Regions from separate parts of the Lutibacter sp. A64 genome, predicted to be linked through region 2. Evidence: riboswitches for the same ligand, from Rfam matches in the RefSeq annotation. Region 2 holds a riboswitch; each other region holds the start of a gene.
The links. Region 2 has a riboswitch for cobalamin ahead of MKD41_RS13690 (TonB-dependent receptor). Riboswitches for the same ligand answer to the same signal wherever they lie in the genome.

Region 1: linked by a shared signal. The riboswitch ahead of MKD41_RS14305 (TonB-dependent receptor plug domain-containing protein) and the one ahead of MKD41_RS13690 (TonB-dependent receptor) in region 2 are both predicted to bind cobalamin.
Region 3: linked by a shared signal. The riboswitch ahead of MKD41_RS03415 (DUF5074 domain-containing protein) and the one ahead of MKD41_RS13690 (TonB-dependent receptor) in region 2 are both predicted to bind cobalamin.
Region 4: linked by a shared signal. The riboswitch ahead of nrdG (anaerobic ribonucleoside-triphosphate reductase activating protein) and the one ahead of MKD41_RS13690 (TonB-dependent receptor) in region 2 are both predicted to bind cobalamin.

What each region holds. Positions count from the first base shown of each region.
Region 1 covers NZ_CP092487.1:3,504,998-3,507,186, forward strand. Annotated here, with positions in the region: gene rlmN (23S rRNA (adenine(2503)-C(2))-methyltransferase RlmN) at 1-942, shown strand, start outside; cobalamin riboswitch at 1,166-1,381, shown strand; gene MKD41_RS14305 (TonB-dependent receptor plug domain-containing protein) at 1,419-2,189, shown strand, end outside.
Region 2 covers NZ_CP092487.1:3,345,400-3,347,588, reverse strand. Annotated here, with positions in the region: gene MKD41_RS13690 (TonB-dependent receptor) at 1-1,032, opposite strand, end outside; cobalamin riboswitch at 1,136-1,358, opposite strand; gene MKD41_RS13685 (HAD family hydrolase) at 1,543-2,189, shown strand, end outside.
Region 3 covers NZ_CP092487.1:858,679-860,867, forward strand. Annotated here, with positions in the region: gene MKD41_RS03415 (DUF5074 domain-containing protein) at 64-1,368, opposite strand; cobalamin riboswitch at 1,470-1,664, opposite strand; gene MKD41_RS03420 (hypothetical protein) at 1,818-2,189, opposite strand.
Region 4 covers NZ_CP092487.1:1,235,077-1,237,265, reverse strand. Annotated here, with positions in the region: gene uvrB (excinuclease ABC subunit UvrB) at 1-569, opposite strand, end outside; cobalamin riboswitch at 689-884, shown strand; gene nrdG (anaerobic ribonucleoside-triphosphate reductase activating protein) at 1,010-1,456, shown strand; gene nrdD (anaerobic ribonucleoside-triphosphate reductase) at 1,463-2,189, shown strand, end outside.

The DNA.
Region 1 (2,189 bases), 160 kb from region 2:
GAATGGTTATGGAGTAAAAGTGCACATTCTTTTGAAGAAATGACAAATATTTCAAAAGATACACGACAAATGCTCGAAACTAATTTTGTAATTAATCATATTGAAGTTGATGATATGCAACGCAGTGCTGATGGAACTGTAAAAAATGCTGTACGTTTACACGATGGTTTAGTGGTAGAATCTGTGTTAATACCTACTGGAAGCAGAACAACAGCTTGTGTGTCTAGCCAAGTTGGTTGTAGTTTAGATTGTAGCTTCTGTGCAACGGCGCGTTTAAAGAAAATGCGTAACCTTAATCCCGATGAAATTTACGATCAAGTTGCAGCAATAAACCAAGAGAGTTTATTGTATTACAATCATAAATTATCAAACATTGTTTTTATGGGAATGGGAGAGCCCTTAATGAATTATAACAATGTATTAAAATCTATAGAAAAAATTACTTCAGAAGAAGGCTTGGGAATGTCTCCAAAAAGAATTACGGTTTCTACTTCAGGAGTTCCTAAAATGATAAAAAAATTAGCAGATGATGAAGTTAAATTTAATTTAGCAGTTTCATTACACTCTGCCATAGATGAGGTTAGGTCTAAAATAATGCCTTTTAGTAAAGCATTTCCGTTAACAGATTTAAAAGAATCTATAGAATATTGGTATGCAAAAACAAACAGCAGAGTTACTTACGAATATGTTGTTTGGAAAGGAATTAACGATACAAAAGAAGCCATAAATGCTTTGGTTAAATTTTGTAAATATGTGCCTTGTAAAGTTAATTTAATTGAATACAATCCAATTGACGATGGTGAGTTTCAACAAGCAAATCCACAGGCAATAGACGATTATATAAGCATTTTAGAAATGAACGATATAATTGTTAACGTTAGACGAAGTAGAGGGAAAGATATTGATGCCGCTTGTGGGCAATTAGCAAATAAGAAAAGCTAGATTTTTTGTAGCGGTTATTTTTTAATAACTTTCTAAAGTTTAAAGCAAATTGTACTTAAACGTCTTACTGAGCTTGTCTCAGTATCTCATAATTTATATATACAAATTTTATTAACTACAAATGTTAACTTGTACATATATTTTAAATTAAGAAGTGTATAGGTTGATGCGAAATTCGGCTAAATTTAGGTTTATTAAACGTAGATAGATTAATATTTAGTTATATATTTGCTGCATGTTTGGTTTTGCATTTATTTTTTAAATGTGAATTAAAAGGGAATTCTGTTAAATTCAGAAGCTGTTCCCGCAACTGTAAGCTAAGTCTTTTTATAAAGATGCTTTTTGTTACATAACTTCAAAATAACCACTGCATTGTAAAGTGTGGGAAGGTTAACAAAAAGACGCGAGCCAGGAGACCTGCCAGAAAATAACAACTTAATTACAAGTTAGTTGTCGGGAGAAACAACATTTTAATTATGAGATATTTTTTAATTTTAGTTGTGTTTTTTTATAGTTTCGCATTGTTTTCGCAAGAAAAGAAAGCTGAAGCTTTAGATACTGTTTATCTAAAATCTGTTAAAATAATAGAAAAATCTATCGGTCAAAAAACAACTATTTTATCTAAAAAAACAATTCAAAATTATAGCCCACAATTAACAGAAGTCTTAAATTTTGAAACGTCCATTTCTTTTAAAGAAAATGGTTTAGGAATGGTTTCTTCACCTTCTTTTAGAGGAACCACGGCACAGCAAACAGCTGTGGTTTGGAATGGAATAAATATTAATTCTCAATTTTTAGGTCAAACAGATTTTAATACAATTAGTACTGCTAGTTTTGATGAAATTGTTATTAGGCCTGGAGGCGGAAGCACACAATTTGGAACTGGAACTATTGGTGGAAGTATAAATTTAAATAATAATTTTTCTTTTGAGCAACAAGATCAACTAACTGTAAATGCCAGTTATGGTAGTTTTAACACTAAAGAAATTGGTCTAAAAGCAAGCACTTCAACTTCAAATTTAAATGTTAATGGTGGTTTAGCTTATTTTGATTCTGATAACGATTATAAATATGCCAATTCCAATCAAAAAAATGAAAACGGAGAATTCTATAATAAATCGGCCTTTTTAAATGGAGCTTATAAATTTAATTCAAAACAACAACTTAAATTATACTCTTCATTATTTAATGGTTTACGTCATTTTTCTATTTTAGAAACCACGCAAAGTAGAACTAAATATAAAGAT
Region 2 (2,189 bases):
ACCTTTAAGCGTTTTATAATCTGGATCTATATACCTGCTATAATCTCTACTAAATTTTACGTTGAAAAGTAATTCGTGTTTATTGAAGTATGAATTTTGTAACGAGCCATGTACAAAAAAATTCGTATCCCATTGCCGTTGCACATGTTCATATCTGTTAGCAACAATGGCTCCTGGCAAGCCTCGTTCAGAATCATATATATATGCCTTTAACATTGCTCGTCCACCTTTCTTTAATTTTGCGTGTAAAGACACTTCGCTACGTAATGCGGTTATATCTCCATTCTGACGAACAGCAATAGTATCATATCCATTATCTTTACTATACCTATATTTATATTCCCCGTCAGCTTTTACCCATTCAGCACTTGCGGATAAAGATATTTTATCCGATAATTTATGTTGAAAAAATACCGCGGGATTAAAAAGTCCAAATGAACCCGTTTTAAACGTTGTTCTTAAATGTGTTTTTTCTGTTTCTGAAAAATCTGGAACTTTGGTTTGTAAAAACAATGTATTAGAAGAGAAAAACCCACGAGCAGGTTGAAAAATAGATGATTTTTGACCATTATAAAGTGAAATAGATTCTATATTATCTAGCGAATATTTCCCTAAATCTACTTGACCATTTTGAGCATTCCCAACAGTCATTCCATCATAAAAAACCGCAGTATGAGCACTACCAAGACTTCTTACATTAATTGTTTTTATTCCGCCAACACCTCCATAGTCTTTTAACTGCACTCCAGAAAAATAACGTATAGCATCTGCAACAGATAAGCTATTCATTTTCTCTAATTGCTGCCCAGATAAAACTTGAGCTGGCATAGGTGAAGCTATTTTAAATTTACGTTTAGTTGCAGTTAAAACAACCTCATCTAACGCAATTCTTTTAATAGAATCAAGTTTTAGATTAACCTTCTCTTCTGAAGATTTATTTTGCGCATAAATTGGGTTCAACAACAAACCTAATGTTTGTAATAAAACACCAACACTGATAAGGCATAAAAGCCTTTTGTTACATAAAAACATAAAAACTATTTGATCGTTATCAAATAACTTTAATGGAAAAAATGAAATCAAATGAAAATTTGATGATCTGCATCTGGCTTCAAAGCTTTATTCCACGAAAGCTCTAAAATTATACACAGTGGCAGGTATCCTGACTTATTCCCATTTTGAACCGCCTTCCCATCTCAAAATCATAGAGACAGTGGCAAAAGATTGGCCTAAAATTATAGACCTGTCAAAATGTTGCATGGAACTTACAGTAACGGGTTTGTTCAGGATTTTCACCTGATTCCCTCTTAATTAACTATACCGAAAAGCATAGTTAAACCAATGCGCTACAAAGATAAAAAACTCTTTATATTTAACGCCTTATTTTTATTTTATTAATAGCGTAAAAAAGTGTTTTTTCAACATTATCTCTTAACAATCTGAGCGCTTTGGTTTTATTATTTTATAATTATTTTTTTTAACAACATTAAGTTAATCCTAAATCGTTACAATAATCTTATTTTTGCTTTTCAAATTTAGAATATGGATTTTTCAAAGGTAAAATTAGTAGTTACAGATATGGATGGAACGCTACTAAATTCAGAAAGTAAAATAAGTGATCATTTTTTAGGACTATACAAGCAGCTTAAAAAAAATAATATAAAATTTATTGCTGCAAGCGGAAGGCAATATTTTAGTATTGTAGATAGATTTGATAAAAGTATTCAAGATGAAATAACTATTATTGCTGAAAACGGTGCATTTGCTATGCGCGGAAATAAAGAATTATTTACGTTAGAATTACCAACAGCATACATTTCAAAAAGCATTGAGATTCTTAGAAAAGTAAAAAATGCCCAAATAGTACTTTGCGGAAAAAAAGCTGCTTATATAGAAACCGAAAACGAAGCTTTTATTTCAATGTTTAAAAACTATTATTCTGAATACACATTGGTTGATGATCTTACCAAAGTTACAGATGATACCTTTTTTAAAATTGCAGCTTTTCATTTTGAATGTTCTGAAACTTACATTTACCCTTCAGTAAAACAATTAGAAAATGAATTACAAGTAATTGTTTCTGGTAAAAATTGGCTAGATATTTCTCATAATAATGCAAATAAAGGGTATGCTTTAAATATTTTTCAAAAAGAATTAAATATTGCTAAAGAAGAAACCATGGTTTTTGG
Region 3 (2,189 bases), 1.5 Mb from region 2:
ATAAAAAAAGTAGTTAATTATACATATTAACTACTTTTTTATAAAAATTAAGCTGCTTTTTGTTTATTGATATAATTCTTTATAATTAAAAACAAAGTCAGTAGGAGCAGTTCCTATGTTCTCAAACTTATTTAATTCTTCGCCTTCTTCATTAAAAATTAGCATTACACTATTACTCATATCAAAAAAGTCTGTTACACCGGCTAAATAAATGTCTCCAGTTTTAGGATGAATTTTAAGAGCTGTAGTAAAAAACAGGTTGTAATTAAATGGTGTTATAAATAATTCTTGAGTTTTATTTTCGCTATCAAAACGATGAATGTTTCCTGTTGAAGTTTCTTGCCAATAAAAATATTTTGAATTAGCTGAAGTCAACATTCCATTACGATATAATTTTACATCAGTACCTAATTTTACGGTTTCTGCAATAGATAAATCAGCGTTTAATTTTACAAATGTAGCTTCTTCATTTCTACCTTCTGTAGCAATCCAAATATTGTTATTTGGATCGGTAACAATTCCTGAAACATTATCTGAAAATGTAAGTATTTCATTTACAGACTCAGTAGTTGTATCAAATTCTTTTACTGAATTTCCATCAGCAATAAGTAATTTATTTTCTATAGCTAAAACAGCCGATTGTATAGCAGGAACATCTGAAATACCATCTATTTTATTTTGAATTGCAGCATTTGTAAAATCTACATTATAAAGTAATCTGGTATTACTGTAAGCGCTTAAAATATATGCTTTATCATTATCTACTAGTGAAATATATGCTGGATTTCTAGCTTCAGAAGTAGAAATAGTTTCTTCAAGTTTTAAAGTTTCAGCATTTGTAACAGTTATATAGTTAGCACCACTTTGTGAAACGAAGTAAAGTTTATTATCTGAAATTTGTCCACTAATTAAATCGGTTCCTAATGTTTTATCTGGATTTTCTAGTTGAAAAACTTTAGATGTAAATATTGAATCTTTTAAGAATCCAACAGTTCCATTATCATTTTCAGAAGAAGCAGAAACAATAAAAACACCTTCGGCATATTTTCCAAAAACACGGATGTTATATATTAAGGTTTCTTTACCTGCTGAATTTTCAACAACTAATTTTAATTCGTTTTCACCAATTGAATTTGATAAGAAAGTATATGTTGGTTCAGTTGATACAATTTCATCATTTAGAAACCAATTTATAGTAGTTTCTGTTAAATTTTCTATTTCAGGGTTCAATACTATTGCTTCTTCAAAATCTAATTGGTAATTTGTTTTTTGAACTAAAATTTTTGGGGAAAATAGCGAATTGTCTTCAGAACAAGACATAAAAACAAGTGTAAACAGCGTTATACTGAAAATTAATTTAAGTTTCATTTTATTTGTTAATTTATATGGTTACAACAATATAAACCTTAGGTAATAAATATGGTAGTATACAATAACGTACCATAAGCTTTTATTCCCGAAAGCTTTGATATTTAATATGTATTTAGGCAGGTTTCCTGACTGATTTCAGCTTTATTTACCTTCCCATTTAAAAAAACAGTGGTTGTGGTAAAGCCATTTCGGTGAAAAAATCACCTGTGAAATTTACAGTAGCGGGTACTGTTCAGAGTTTTCATCTGATTCCCTTTTAAACTTATAAAGTCACCTAAAAACGCCGCAAAGTTAATTGTTTTTTTCCTAATTAATTTCCTTTTAGATATAATAAAAAAGAAACAATTTAAGTAGTGTTAAGTGTCAATTAGTTATGTTTAAAAGTATAGTGAAGTATTGTTTTAAATAGGTGTTATTTTGTGTAAATAGCTACTTAAACTTGGGTTTTATTCAACTTTAATAGCTTTAATAATAGCATTAGATTCACAATTAATAACTGTAAGTGTAATGTTTTTTAGGCTATCAATTCCTTTGATATTATATTGATATAGGCAACTGTCTAATTTAATTTTATGAGCTAAATCTACATCTCCATTCTTTAGGATTTGAGAAATATATGCGGTATCAATTTTTTTGGTATTTAAAATAGTCAATGCATTTTCTGAAAAAATACGTTCTTTAGCTCTAATATTTTTTAATACACGTGCATTTGGACCGTAATCAAAAGTAGTATTTTTTTTACCCCAAATAAATACTACAATAATGGTTCCTATAATTAATCCGCCTAAAAAGTATGGCAATCGTTGTTTAAAAGTCAT
Region 4 (2,189 bases), 1.9 Mb from region 2:
CCACTGCTAATTTCGGTTTCAGTTCTAGAATATAAACTAGTAACTAATAATTGTAAAAATTTAGTACGTGGTATTTCTTGGTCGACTTTAATTGTAATAATATTTTTTTTGAATTCTACAGGATTTCCAATACCGTAAATACACGAAACTGAGGCAATAATTATTACATCACGTCTTCCAGAAAGTAGGGCAGAGGAGGCACTAATTCTAAGTTTTTCAATATCTTCGTTTATAGATAAATCTTTTTCTATATAAGTACCTGTTGTAGGTAAAAAGGCTTCAGGTTGGTAATAATCGTAATAAGAAACAAAATATTCAACGGAGTTGTTAGGGAAAAACTGCTTAAATTCTGAATATAACTGAGCTGCTAAGGTTTTATTATGAGCCAAAACCAATGTAGGTTTTTGAACTTTTTCTATTAAATTGGCTACAGTAAATGTCTTTCCAGAACCTGTAACACCTAACAATGTTTGAAATTTTTCACCAGATTCTACACCTGCAACAAGTTGTTTTATAGCTTCAGGCTGATCTCCAGTTGGTTTAAATTTTGATTCTAATTTTAATTGCATAGCACAAAAATAAGCTAATTTTTATGGTTTTCGTAGTTCGTTTTATTTGGATTTTTTTATTGTTAATAATTATCTTAATAACATATTTTAAAAATTAGTTTTTCAACATATTTCTTGATTAATTTTAACCTAGAATTTGGTTCTGTTATGCCTCAACGGTGTATTTGATTAAAAGGGAATCAGGTGAAATACCTGAACTGTTCCCGCAGCTGTAAGTTCAATTAGGGTTTTACACTCTTTGTCACTGTTTTAACTAAAATGGGAAGACGTAAAACTAGAACAAGTCAGAAGACCTACCAATCTCAGTTTAATGTCAAGCTTTCGGGAGAAAAGTGAATGGCATAGAATATTCTTTTTTTGAATAATCTTAGCTTTTGGCAATTTATTAACCAATCTGTAAATGATTAATTTTTTATTATTACGGATATAACTTGATAATAGTGAATTATTCGAGCATTCAAATAGTATTACAAGAAGTACCTGGAGAAATTAGTATTTGCTTTAGTATTTGCGGCTGTAATTTGTTTTGTAAAGGCTGTCATTCTCCTATATTATGGAAAGATAGCAATGGGAAGCAGCTTACAGAAACAGTTTTTAAGAATACGCTTAAAAATTATAAAGGGTTAGCCAGTTGTGTATTGTTTATGGGAGGAGAATGGCATAAAAATACATTGATTAATTACCTTAATTATGCCAAGAATGAAGGCTATAAAACCTGTCTTTATACTGGAAAAGAACAAGTAGATGAAAATATACTAAAACACTTAAGCTTTATAAAAACAGGTAAGTGGATTCAAGAATTAGGTGGTTTAGATGCACCAACAACCAATCAGAAATTTAAAGAAGTACAATCAAATAAATTATTAAATCATTTATTTCAAAAATAATAAGTTATGATAAGATTAACCGAGCAACAAGTAACTAAAAAAATTAACTTTATTAGTAATTATATCAATGCTAATAATGCAGCTGATGGTTCTAAAATGGATGCAAATGCAAATGTATCTTCAAAAAATATTGCCACTATGGAAGCTGAATTAAATAAAGATATTAATATTCAGATAAATAGGCAATTGGTGAAAAATAAAATAGAACAGCTTTTTGGTAGGGATTTATCTAACGAATATATTCGACAAATAGAATCGCACGAAATATATGTGCACGATGAAACTTCACTAAAACCTTATTGTACTTCTATAAGTATGTATCCTTTTTTGTTTGATGGATTGACAAAATTGGGAGGAGAAAGTAAAGCTCCGCAACATTTAGAGAGTTATTGTGGTGAATTTGTCAATCTTGTTTTTGCTGTCAGTTCTCAATTTGCTGGTGCGTTAGCAACAGTTGAGTTTTTATTGTATTTCGATTATTTTGCTAGAAAAGACTTTGGAAATGATTATTTAACTACAAACACCAAAACAGTTTCAAATCATTTACAACATGCTGTTTATGCTATTAATCAACCTGCGGCAGCAAGAGGCTATCAGTCTGTTTTTTGGAATGTTTCTCTATACGATGAAAAATATTTTGATAGTTTATTTGGCGAATTTGTGTTTCCTGATATGAGTAAACCACAATGGGAGAGTTTAAAAAAATTACAGCAATTTTTTATGAAATGGTTTA